Regions from separate parts of the Jatrophihabitans sp. sgz311053 genome, predicted to be linked through region 1. Evidence: riboswitches for the same ligand, from Rfam matches in the RefSeq annotation. Region 1 holds a riboswitch; the other holds the start of a gene.
The links. Region 1 has a riboswitch for S-adenosylmethionine ahead of thrC (threonine synthase). Riboswitches for the same ligand answer to the same signal wherever they lie in the genome.

Region 1 (6,142 bases):
TCGGCGAGCAGGTGCGCACCGTCGTCAGCGAGGGCAACTACCTGCTGCTGGACGACCCGTCCTGGCGCGGGGTCCGCGCCTGCTTCGACGAGGTCTGGTTCTGCCGGGTCGATCCGGCCGTCCGGGTGGAGCGGCTGGTGGCGCGTCACATCCGCTTCGGCAAGTCGCCGGCCGCGGCGCGGGCGTGGGTGGCCGCGGTCGACGAGCGCAACGCCGCCCTGGTCGAGGCGTCGGCCGACGCCGCCGATCTGATCGTGGACTGCGGCTGACGCCCTGCTGAAACGACGTTCGGCCCGAGCCGGTGGGCTCGGGCCGAACGTGGATGAGGTTCTGGGTCAGACGATGCGGACCGCGTCGGCCTGCGGGCCCTTGGGACCCTGCACGACCTCGAACTCGACGCGCTGGTTCTCGTCCAGGCTCTTGTAGCCGTCGGCCTGGATGGCCGAGTAGTGGACGAAGACGTCCTGACCGTCGTCCACGGCGATGAAGCCGTAGCCCTTCTCGGCGTTGAACCACTTCACGGTGCCCTGTGCCACGTGCACTCCCTGCTGCGTTCCCTGGGGGACTGACCGAGATCACCGCACGTCACGATGCTCGGGGTCTACGTTCCTCGGTGCCGCTTCACTGCTCTGCACGATCCGGTGACCGGAGCGTGATACTGCGCGTCGCTTTACGTTCGTCACTTCGACCGCCGCGGACGCTACCCGGCAGTTCCACGACGGCTCAACCCCCGATTCACGCAATTCTCACAACGGGGTGAATCCGGACCAACCGTCGCGGACCTGCGGATCAGAGCAGCCCGGCCTCGCGCATCCCCTTGATGGTGGGCTTGATGATGGCCGTCGGACGGGCGCCGGCGCTCACCGCGTCGACGGTCTTCAGCCCGTCGCCGGTGTTGTAGACAACGGTCTCGACGGACGTGTCGATCGCACCCTGCTCGACGAGCTTCTTCAGCGTCGCCACGGTGACACCGCCCGCGGTCTCGGCGAAGACGCCCGTGGTGCGGGCCAGCAGCTTGATGCCCTCGCGGATCTCGTCGTCGTTCACCGCTGCCATGGCGCCGCCGGTGGTACGCACGGCGTCGAGCGCGTACGGGCCGTCTGCGGGGTTGCCGATGTTCAGCGACTTCGCGATGCCGGTGGGGCGAACCGGCACGACCTCGTCCACACCGGCCTGGAAGGCAGTGGCGATGGGCGAGCAGCCGGCCGACTGTGCACCGAAGACCTTCCACTGCGAGTTGGACGCCACCAGCCCGGCGCCGGCGAGCTCCTTGAAGGCCTTGTGGATCTTGGTCAGCATCGATCCCGACGCCATCGGTGCGACGTACTGGCCGGGCAGTCGCCAGCCGAGCTGCTCGGCGACCTCGTAGCCCAGGGTCTTGGAGCCCTCCGCGTAGTACGGCCGGACGTTGACGTTGACGAAACCGGTGTCCTCGAACTCGTCGGTCTCGCCGAGCTCCGAGCAGAGCCGGTTCACGTCGTCGTAGGAACCCTCGATGCCGACGAGGGTGCCGCCGTAGATCGCCGTCTGCGTGATCTTGGCCGGCTCGAGGTCGGCGGGCACGAAGACGATGGAGGGCATGCCGATCCGCGCGGCGTGGGCGGCGACGGAGTTGGCCAGGTTGCCGGTCGAGGCACAGGCGATGCGGGTGAAGCCGAGTTCACGGGCTGCGGTGATCGCTACCGAGACGACCCGGTCCTTGAAGGAGTGGGTCGGGTTGGCCGAGTCGTCCTTGATCCACACCGGCGCGGTGAAGCCCAGCTCGTCGGCGAGGCGGTCGGCGCGGATGAGCGGCGTCATGCCGGTGCCCGAGTCGACGCGGGTGGCGGGGTTCTGGCCTACCGGCAGCAGGCCCGCGTAGCGCCACAGCGAATGCGGTCCGGCCTCGATCTCGTCGGCGGTGACACGAGCGAGCGCGGCCGGGTCGTAGCCGATCTCCAACGGACCCCAGCACTCGAGGCAGGCGTGCTGCGCGCCGAGGGGGTACTGCGCGAGGCAGTTGCGACAGACCAGGCCCGAGGCGGGCGAGGGGACGGTGTGTCGATCGATCAGGGCAGTCATGTACGAGGCCTTTCTCCTCATCTTCCCCGCGCAACGTGCGCGAGCCGGAGTTGGCACCTGCGGCGGCGGCCTCGCGGAAGCAAGGTGAGCGCACGTGGTTGCCGGGGCTTCGTCGGGCCGGTCCCTCTGCCCCTCTGGATGAGCGTGCTGTTCAGTTGTGGGTCGAACGACAGCCATGATGACACAGCGAGGTGTGTGCTTCAGCCCGTCGAGTAGTCGGGGGTGAGGACGACCACGATCGGGCCGCTGGGGAGCTCGGGGAACTTCTCGACCACTCGCTTGATCCCCGGGAACTGATCGCGCAGCGCCTTGGCCGCCGCCTCCGCGCCCTTGACGCCGGGGTCGTAGTAGGCGCAGGTGGAGATGATCTCGTTCTGCAGGTTGCCGATCTCGCTGACCTTCCACCCACCCTCGCGGAACTGCCGCGCCGCGTCGGTGGCCAGGCCGTTCGTCGTGGTGTTGTTCAGCACCACCAGCGGGATGGTCTTGTCTGCCGCCTCGCTTCCGGGCGAGGAGTTGCCGAGGCTCAGCGTCGGACCGCTCGGCCGGGACGTCGGCCGCGGCGAGGTCGACGGCGCAGGCGAGGTGGCTGCGGAGGTGGGCGCCGGTGAGGAGGAGCGCGGCGAGGTCGAGGCAGCACCGGTAGACCGCTCACCGGCGGTCTTGTCGTTGCCGTCCGGCGCGTTGAGGGCGATCACCGCAACCACGAGCACGACGACGCCCAGAACAGCCAGGACGATCCCCGTGACACGCTCCCGGTGGCGACGTCGCGCCTGCTGCCGGGCCAGACGGCCGTGCTTCTCGTTCAGTTCCTAGACCTCGATACCCAGACGACGTGCCGACCGCTGTCGCTGCCGGCTCGCCCGTAATCTTCGCAAACGCTTGACCAGCATGGGATCGGCGGCCAGCGCGGCGGGGGTGTCGATCAAGGCATTGAGCACCTGGTAGTACCGGGTGGCCGACATGTCGAAGAGCTCCCGGATGGCCTGCTCCTTGGCACCGGCGTACTTCCACCACTGCCGTTCGAAGGCGAGGATCTCGCGGTCTCGCCGAGTCAGGCCGTCGTCGGGCTCGTCCGAGCCCTCGGCTCCGGAGGCGGCGTGCGCGGACTGCATAGGGGCTTACTCCTGCCTGCGGGGGCGACGTTCGTGGGGTGCTACCGGGCAGGCGCGCCGGGTCGTCGCGGCCCGAATCCCACCCGTGTAATTCCCAGCTCGTATTCAAGCACGAGCGCCCTCGTCAAGGGGCCGCGGCGCGCCTGTGGACGACCGGCCCGTCGTCCACAGACCGGCGCCGACCTCCCCGCGGCGGGCACGCGGCGGCAAGGCTCGACGCATGGACCCCTTCGACATGCAGTACCCGGCACGGGTGGCGGCGACGGCGGCCAGGCTCGACGAGGTCGGGCGGGCGCTGCGGGAGCGGGCGGCCCGGCTCACCGGCACGATTGCCGGCTGCCGTTGGGACGGCGCCGGAGCCAGGTCGTTCCGCGTCGCGGCCGAGACGGCGCTCGCCCGGTTACGGATCGCGACCGGTGACGTCGAGGCCGCCGCCGCCGCGCTCCGCCGGCACGCGGCGGCCGTCGGTGACGAGCTCGACCGGCAGCGGGCCGACGAGCTGCGCCGCCACCGCGAGGACCTCGAGCGGCTCCGGTCCCTGCTGCATGCAGGCCCGCCGTGACGACGCCGGCACCCGTCCCTGCTGTGCGGGTGACCGGCGGCACCGGCGGCATCACCGCCAACCGCGACGAGCTGGAACACCTCGCGACCCTGCTCGGCCACGACGGCGAGACGACCTCGGCCGACGGCTTCGCCGTGGACCGGATCCACGATGGGCTCGGCAGTCCGTACCTCGGCGGCCCCCTCGGCACCGCCGGCAATCTGGACGCCGCCGGGCTGCTGCGCGCGAACGCCCTGCTCGCCGACGGGGCTATCCGGCTCCGGGCCGCCGGCGACCAGCTCACCGACCTCGGGCACAAGCTCTCCGCCGCTGCGCAGGGATATCCCTGGGGCAGCTCTGTGCTCAGTGACGGGATCCTCGCGCCGGTCGAGCTGCTCCTCGGCCGTGGCGGCCTCGGCATCGCCACGTCCGGCGTCTTCGGAGCCGGGGTCGATCCCCGGCCGCGGCAGGCCGATGCCGCGGTCGAGCTGCTCGGGCTGACCACGATCACCTCAGCCGGCGCACCGACCCGGGACGGCCGGGGCGTCGCGGTGCCGACCGGAGCCCCCGCCGCCGTCGCGGCCCCGCGGCGCCTCGTCGACGTGGTGGACGGCCTCGCCGAGACCAACCGCCGCGGCGGCGGCGGCGGGATCGACGTCCGCCTGCTGGTCGGCAGCGACGGCGCCCGACGCGCCGTCGTGGACATCACCGGCACCCGGACCTGGCGCCCCGGTGGGGCCAACCCCGCCGACGTCACGACGAACTCGATGGCCCTCCTGGGCCGGAGCGGGGCGTACAGCCACGGCGTCCTGGCCGCGCTGCGCCGCGCCGGGGTACGCAGCGACGAACCGGTGATGCTCGTCGGCCACAGCCAGGGCGGGATGGTCGCCGTCACCGCCGCCCGCGACGCCGTCCGCAGCGGCGAGTTCCGGGTGACGCACGTGGTGACCGCGGGCTCGCCCATCGCCCGGACGGCCAGGGATCTCCCCGCTTCGGTCCGGGTGCTCGCGTTGGAGAACAGCCGCGACGTGGTGCCGTCCCTCGACGGCCACCCCAACCCGGACCGGCGCAACATCGTCACCGTCAGCGGCGCGGTCCCGCAGGCTTCGCTCGGCGACGACCACGACATCGGCCGCTCCTACCGAGCGTTGGCCGAGGGTGCCCAGCAGAACGGGGGACGCTCCGTCCGGGACTTCCTGCACACTGCGCGGAGCTTCTTCGACGCCACTTCGGCCGAGCGGCACCCGTTCCGCGTGGAACGACGGTGATCCGACGATGACCCCGACCGGTACCCGGGTACCCGCCATGCGAGTCGCGCGCGACCTTGCCCGGCTCCGTGACCTGCGCCACGATCGAAGCATGCTCGGACTGATGCAGGACGCCCCGCTGACCATCAACTGGATCGCCTCGCGAGCCGAGCAGTACTACGGCCACAAGGAGGTCGTCACCCGCACCGCCACCGGCATCGAACGCAGCACGGTCGCCGACGTCTGCGCCGACGCGCGGCGGATCGTGGGGTACCTCGACGCCATCGGCGTCAGTCCCGACGGGCGCGTCGGCACCTTCGCGTGGAACACGGCGCGCCATCTTGCGCTCTACCTGGCCATCCCCGGCTCCGGCCGGGTCATGCACACCCTGAACATCCGCTACTTCCCCGACCAGCTCATCTACACCGTCGAGCACGCCGAGGACGAGGTGATCTTCGTCGATCGCTCGCTGCTGCCGCTCTTCGGCAAGTACCTGCCGCAGCTGACGTCGGTGCGACACGTCGTGGTCATGGACGACGGCGCCGAGGCCGAGCTCCCCGACGACCCCCGCGTCGTCCGCTGGGAGGAGGTCGTCGACACCGCTGCACCCGTGGACTTCGCCGACCGGGTCAGCGACGAGCGGCAGGCCGCCGCCCTCTGCTACACGACGGGGACCACGGGCAATCCGAAGGGCGTCCTCTACTCCCACCGCTCGGCGTGGCTGCACTCGAACTCCTGCGGCATGACGGCGACCTTCGGCCTCTCCGACCGGGACCGCGTGCTGCCCGTGGTCCCGATGTTCCACGCCAACGCGTGGGGACTGCCCTACGGCTCCCTGATGGCCGGTGCGGCGATGGTCATGCCGGGACCCGATCTCTCACCGAAGGCCATCGCCGACCTGCTGGAGTCCGAGCAGGTCACCCTCACCGCCGGCGTCCCCACCATCTGGATGGGGCTGCTGCCCGAGCTCGCGGGTCGCAGACTGGCGCTGCGCCGGGTGCTCTGCGGTGGATCGGCCGTGCCGAAGTCGCTCTCCGAGGCCTTCCGGGAGAAGATCGGCATCCCCATCCTGCAGGCCTGGGGAATGACCGAGACCTCGCCGATCGCGTCGGTCGGCATCATCCGGGGCGAGCTCGCCGACCTGCCCGAGGACGAGCTCGCCGACGTCCGGGCCAAGG
Region 2 (6,142 bases), on a different contig from region 1:
ACGGCGAAGGCAGTGACCCCGACGCTGTCTAGCCCGTCGCCCGGCCAGAGCCGCAGCGGCGGCAGGCCGAGGCCGCTCAGACCACCGCGCAACCGCTCCAGCAGCGATCGCTCGTGCGCGATCCGGGTCGTTTCGGGGATGGCCGCGACGGCGCGGCAGGCGGCCGCGAGCGCCACGGCACCGAGGACGTTGGGGGTGCCGCCCTCGTGCCGGGCCGGCGAGGCCAACCACTCGACGTCGGTCACCCCGACCCGGGCCACCGCGCCCCCGCCGGGCTGGTGCGCGGGGGCGGCGTCGAGCCAGTCACGGCGGCCGACGAGAGCCCCGGTGCCGTATGGCGCGTAGAGCTTGTGACCGGAGAAGGCCAGGTAGTCGACGTCGAGCGCGGCGAGGTCGACGTTGCGGTGCGGGACCAGTTGCGCGCCGTCGACGGCGACGCGGGCGCCGTGACGACGGGCCAGTGCGACGACGTCGGCCAGCGGCGGGCACTCCCCGGTGACGTTGGAGGCGCCGGTGATCGAGACGAGGGCGATGTCGCGGTCGCGCAGGGCCGCCCCGAGGTCGGCGAGCGTGCCGGACCACGTCGGCCCGGCGGGCACGACGGTGCACCGCCCGCTGCGCCACGGCAGCTGGTTGGCGTGGTGCTCCAGGTCCAGGTGCAACACCGGGCCGGGCACCGCACGTGCCAGCAGGGTCAGCGCATCGGTGGTGTTGCGGGTGAAGATCACCACGTCGTCGTCTCGCGCGCCGACGAAGGCGCCCACGACGGCGCGCGACCGCTCGTAGGCGGCGGTGGAGAGCTGGCTGGACCAGCCGGCACCGCGGTGGACGCTCGCGTAGTAGGGCGTCGCCTCGGCCAGTGCCTCCTGCACGGCACGCAGCGGCGGGGTGCTGGCAGCGCTGTCGAGGTCGACGTAGCGGGTCCACTCCCCCGTCACCAGCGGGACGAGGGTGTCGGCATTGGCCAGCTCGGCCAGCGGCGCGACGGTGTCGGGGACAAGGGCGGTCATGTCTGCTCCCGGGTGGAGTTCGTGGGACGGGTCCGCGCGGCGACGGCCGCGCGGACCCGGTGCCGGATGGTCAGGAGTCGGACAGCGGAAGCCCCGGCGGATTGATCTGCGACGTCGGGACGGCCTCGTTGGAGAGGTGGTAGGCCTTGAGCCACCGGGCATAGGCGCCTGTGGCAATCAGCTTGTTGATCGCGCGCTGCAACGGCTCGACCAGCCCGTTCCCCTTCTTGGTGGTGGCCCCGATGAGTCCCTGCAGCGTGGCGCCGGCACCGGAGTAGCGCCCGGCGGACCTGGTCGGCGAGGGGCCGTTCTTGTTCTGGGCGATGTGGTACTGGATGCCGGGGTTCGGCCCGAAGTAGGCGTCGATCCGGCCGGACGCCAGCGCCAGGTTCACCGAGTTGTTGTCCGGGAAGTACTTGATCTGGAAGGACTTGCCCTTGGCCGCGAGCTCCTTGCGCCACTTCAGCAGGATGCGTTCCTGGTTGGTGCCCGATCCGACGGAGATGGTGAGTCCGGCGAGCACCGACGGGTCCCCGGTGAACTTCAGCTTGCTCTTCGCCGGGACCTCGAAGGCGAGGTCGTCGTGCCGGTAGGTGGCGAAGTCGTACTTCTGCTTGCGCTCCTCGGTGTCGGTGATGTTGGAGATGCCGACATCGCTGCGGCCACCGGTGATGCCGATGAAGAGGTTCTCCCAGGTGGAGTTGTTGATCACCGGCTTGAGGCCCAGGACGGCGGCGACGAGGCGGCCGAGGTCGGGCTCGGAGCCGGTCAGCGTCTTCTGGTCGGTGCCGGTGATGACCAGGGGCGGGAACACCGACGGCAGCGCGCCGACGCCGATGGTCAGCTCGCCGGAGTCCAGGACGGCCTTGGGGACCAGCTTGCGGATCTGCTCGTCGCGGCGGACGGCGATGGTGACCGGCGAGAAGGCGGGTCCGGCGAGCGTGGCGACGCCGACGGAGGTGACGCCGTCCTTGCTCGTGGTGGCAGTGTCGCCACTGGCACCGCTGGCGCAGGCGGTGAGCCCGCCGGCGAGCACGGCAGCCACGGCTGCGGTGAGGGCACGTCGGACGGTCGGTCGTGGGCGTTGCACGGGCGTTCTCCTCTGATGGGGTGGTGCGTCGATGCGGGAAGCCGGGTCAGCGGACACGGCTGACGAACGCGCGGGTGCGTTCGTGGCTCGGGTTGTCGATCACCTGAGACGGCGGTCCGCTCTCGACCACGAGGCCGCGGTCGAGGAAGTGGACGGTGTCGGCGATCTCTCGGGCGAAGCGCAGCTCGTGGGTGACAATCACCAGCGTCCGGCCGCTGTCGGCAAGCTCGCGGATCACCGACAGCACCTCCCCGACGAGCTCGGGGTCCAACGCGGAGGTGGGCTCGTCGAAGAGCAGCAGCTGCGGGTCCAGCGCCAGGGCGCGGGCGATCGCCGCGCGCTGCTGCTGGCCGCCGGAGAGCTGACGAGGGTAGGCATCGGCCTTCTCGCCGATGCCGACGCGGGTGAGCAGCTCACCGGCGCGACGGCGCGCGGTCGCCCGATCGGCGGCGCGGTGTGCCAGCAGCGGCTCGGCGACGTTGTCGACGACGGTGAGGTGGCCGAAGAGGTTGAAGCTCTGAAAGACGAAGCCGATGGCGGATCGCTGCGCCCGGACGGCCCGGTCTGGCAGCCGACGCAGCCTGCCGCCCTGCTCCCGGACCCCGACCAGCTCGCCGGCGGCCCGGACATAGCCGAGGTCCAGCGGCTCCAGCTGCGGGATGGCGCGCAGCAGCGTCGACTTTCCCGAGCCGGACGGTCCGATGATCGCGACCACCTCGCCGGCGGCGACGTCGAGGTCGATGCCACGCAGCACCTCGTGACCGCCGAAGGCCTTGCGGGCGTTGCGGATCTGCAGCGCAGGCACCGTTGCGGCCGTCACCGGACACCCGCCGTGACCCGCGTCGCGCCCCGGCCGAAGTAGCGCTCGACGTAGTACTGCACGACCGACAGCACGCTCGTCATGAGGATGTACCAGGCGCTGGCCACCAGCAGCAGCGGCACGATGTCGCTGGTGAAGGTGTTCTGCAGCGACTGGACGGTGCCGAACAGGTCGAGCATCGACACGTAGTAGACGAGGGAGCTGGCCTTGATGAGCTGGATCAGCTGGTTGACGTAGGACGGCACGATCGAGCGCAACGCCTGCGGCAGCACCACGCGCCGGAACTGCCGGCTCCGGCTCAGCCCGATGGCGGCGGCCGCCTCGTACTGCCCCTGGTCCACGGCGAGCAGTCCGCCGCGGACGACCTCGGCGGCGTAGGCGGCCTCGTTCAGGGCCAGCCCCAGCACGGCGATGGCGAGGTAGCTCAGCACGTCCTTCGTCGCGAAGGTGGCGAACTGCGGGCCGAAAGGAAGGCCGAGGCCGAGCTGCGGGTAGATCAGCGAGAAGTTGAAGAGGATGACCAGCAGCACGATGAGCGGTATCGAGCGGAACAGCCAGATGTAGAGCCAGGCCGCGCCCCGCAGCACCGGGTTCGCCGACATCCGCATGACGGCGAGCAGGATGCCGCCGACCAGGCCGAGCACCGCACTCCAGGCCGTCACCTCGAGCGTGACGAGGACGCCGTCCACGATGGCCGGGCGGGCGAACCAGTACCCGAAGCGATCCCACTCGAAGAACGGGTTGGTGACGAGCCCGTGGGCCACCTGGACTGCGACGACGAGCACCGCCGCCACCGCCACCCAGCGCCACGGGTGCCGCTGCGCCAGCACCTGCTCGCGGGCCAGCGGGTCGGGATGGTCGCCGCCGGGAGCGCCGGTCGCCGCCTCCGCACGGGGGTCGGCGCCGGCGGGCTCACGGGTGGCGGACGGGGCCGCGGCGGCAAATCTGGTCATGGCTACTCCGGGGAGCGTGGGTGAGAGAGCCGACACCACAGGGACGTGGGTCGGTGAGATCGAACGTCTGCGCAGCCGTCAGCAGATGTGCGCGGCTTTGCGCAAACTCGTCAGTCGCGCTTCGGACGCGGTGTGCGTCAGCGACAGAGCGCGCTGCCGACCCGATGCAGGTCGACGTGGCGGCGGCAGCAGAACCCTGCAGCCGGTGGGGTGAATGAGCTGATCATCGATCCGTCCTCGCCCGGGCGGGGCTGTCGCGCTTACCGTGGATCCCGGCGGGATCACGGTCCGGTCGTCACCTGGAGCACCCCACCGCGACGCGAGGGTTGCCGGCCAGCGAGCCAGGGCTTGTCGCTGACACTCATGACCTTCGATACGAGAACCTAGAGCGACCCTCGCTGCGTTGTCAATTCCTACAGGCATGCTAGACATTGCACACACGCCTCGACCCGCATTGGACTTCGCATGGCCCTTCCCGCAGCCGCCGTCCATGACCACCGACCCGACGAGACGGTGCTGGACAACGCCGCCTGGCACTCCCTGACCGGACCGCACGCCACCTTCGCCGAGGTGGTCGGCCGGGCGCGCCGCTACCCCGTGGACGTCAGCCCCTTCACCGCCCTGCCGGCGGATGCCGACGCCGACGCCTGGGGCGACCTGGCGCGGCTGGTCGGCCCCGGCGAGACGGTGACGGTCACCGGACAGGCCGCCGCGCCGCCGCCGCAGTGGGAGCGCGTCGCCACTGTCGCGGGCGTCCAGCTGGTCGACGACGGTGTCGACGACGCCCCCGACGCCGAGGCGACGGTCCTCACCGCCGCTGACGTCCCCGCCATGCTCGACCTCGTCGCACGGACCAAGCCCGGCCCGTTCCTCCCCCGCACCATCGAGCTGGGGACATACCTCGGCGTCAAGCGGGACGGGCGCCTGCTCGCCATGGCCGGGCAGCGGCTGCGTCCGCCCGGCTGGATCGAGATCAGCGCCGTCTGCACCGATCCCGAGGCCCGGCGGCAGGGGTTGGGGGCGCGCCTGGTGCGCGCCGTCGCCCACGAGATCCGTCGCGAAGGCGCGACGCCGCTGCTGCACACGGGCGCGGCGAACACCACCGCGATCCGGCTCTACGAATCGTTGGGCTTCCGGCTGCGACGCCGCACCACCTTCGCCGCCTACCGATCGCCCGTGGGGTGACCCGCTGCGCCGTCGTGCCGGGCGGCGGCATGCTCAGCGTGCGGTTCGGGTACCTGAGCCTGGAGGGCCGCGATCGAAACCGGGTCGCGCGGTCCTCCTGAGGCGAGGAGACCCGCCATGACCAGTCCGTCAGACACCCGCTCCGACGCCGCCGCCCGGGCCGACGTCGTCGACATCCTCACCGCCGACCATCACGAGGTCCTGGATCTCATCGAGATGATCGGCACCCAGCAGGACCCGGACGACCGTCGCGACAGCGCCGATACCGTCATCGCCGAGCTCGTCCGCCACAGCGTGGCCGAGGAGATGTACGTCTATCCGGCGATCAAGAAGCACTTGGACGACGGCGACGAGGTCGCCGACCACGACACCCGCGAGCACAAGGACCTGGAGAAGACGATGCTCGCCCTCGAGCACGCCGACCCGTCCTCCGACGAGTTCGGCGAGCTGGTCACGAGGATGCGCGACCAGCTCGTCCACCACGCCACCGACGAGGAGCAGGAGCAGTTCCCACGCCTGCGCCAGGCCATCCCGGCCGAGGACCTGGTCGAGCTGGGGGCCAAGGTGCAGACGGCCAAGGCCGCGGCGCCCACCCGGCCGCACCCCGCCTCCCCCAACGCGGAGCTGTTCCACAAGACGCTCGGCCCCGGTGTCGGGTTGATCGACAAGATGCGTGACGCGCTCACCGGCCGCGCCCACAACACCTGAGTCACGCCGGAAGCACGAGGGGTGATTGCGCGACATCGCGCAATCACCCCTCGGTGTCCCGGTTGGCGGATCAGCGGCGCCGGCGCCGCCTGACGATGACGGCGACGACGGCCAGCACGGCGACGCCGAGGGCGATCTGCGTGCGGTACGGCGACGCGGCCTCGACGGCGTGCTGGACCGGCTCGGGCGTCTTCTCCTTCGCCTGGCCGGCCACGTCGGCGACCCGCTCCTTGGCCGCCTCCACCTTCTTGCCGGCCTGCGCCTTGACGTCCAGCTTGGCCGAGAGCGCGTCGACGGTGTCCTGCAGCTCGGCCCGGGTGGCGGCGATGTCGGCCTTCACCTCGTCGATGGCGGCGTCCCCGCTGGGCTCGGGAGC

Region 2: it holds a riboswitch for S-adenosylmethionine, as region 1 does, so the genes downstream of both, AC0NZQ_RS19585 (amino acid ABC transporter permease) here and thrC (threonine synthase) in region 1, are expected to answer to the same signal.

What each region holds. Positions count from the first base shown of each region.
Region 1 covers NZ_JBWAXP010000002.1:25,317-31,458, reverse strand. The annotation lists gene AC0NZQ_RS09065 (nucleoside/nucleotide kinase family protein) at 1-269, shown strand, start outside; gene AC0NZQ_RS09060 (cold-shock protein) at 336-536, opposite strand; gene thrC (threonine synthase) at 790-2,061, opposite strand; SAM riboswitch class I at 2,076-2,206, opposite strand; gene AC0NZQ_RS09050 (LytR C-terminal domain-containing protein) at 2,262-2,774, opposite strand; gene AC0NZQ_RS09045 (DUF3263 domain-containing protein) at 2,874-3,176, opposite strand; gene AC0NZQ_RS09040 (hypothetical protein) at 3,397-3,738, shown strand; gene AC0NZQ_RS09035 (alpha/beta hydrolase family protein) at 3,735-4,985, shown strand; gene AC0NZQ_RS09030 (long-chain fatty acid--CoA ligase) at 5,077-6,142, shown strand, end outside.
Region 2 covers NZ_JBWAXP010000003.1:342,156-348,297, reverse strand. The annotation lists gene AC0NZQ_RS19600 (aminotransferase class V-fold PLP-dependent enzyme) at 1-1,010, opposite strand, end outside; gene AC0NZQ_RS19595 (ABC transporter substrate-binding protein) at 1,081-2,100, opposite strand; gene AC0NZQ_RS19590 (amino acid ABC transporter ATP-binding protein) at 2,147-2,920, opposite strand; gene AC0NZQ_RS19585 (amino acid ABC transporter permease) at 2,917-3,873, opposite strand; SAM riboswitch class IV at 4,125-4,242, opposite strand; gene AC0NZQ_RS19580 (GNAT family N-acetyltransferase) at 4,339-5,058, shown strand; gene AC0NZQ_RS19575 (hemerythrin domain-containing protein) at 5,176-5,766, shown strand; gene AC0NZQ_RS19570 (DUF3618 domain-containing protein) at 5,837-6,142, opposite strand, start outside.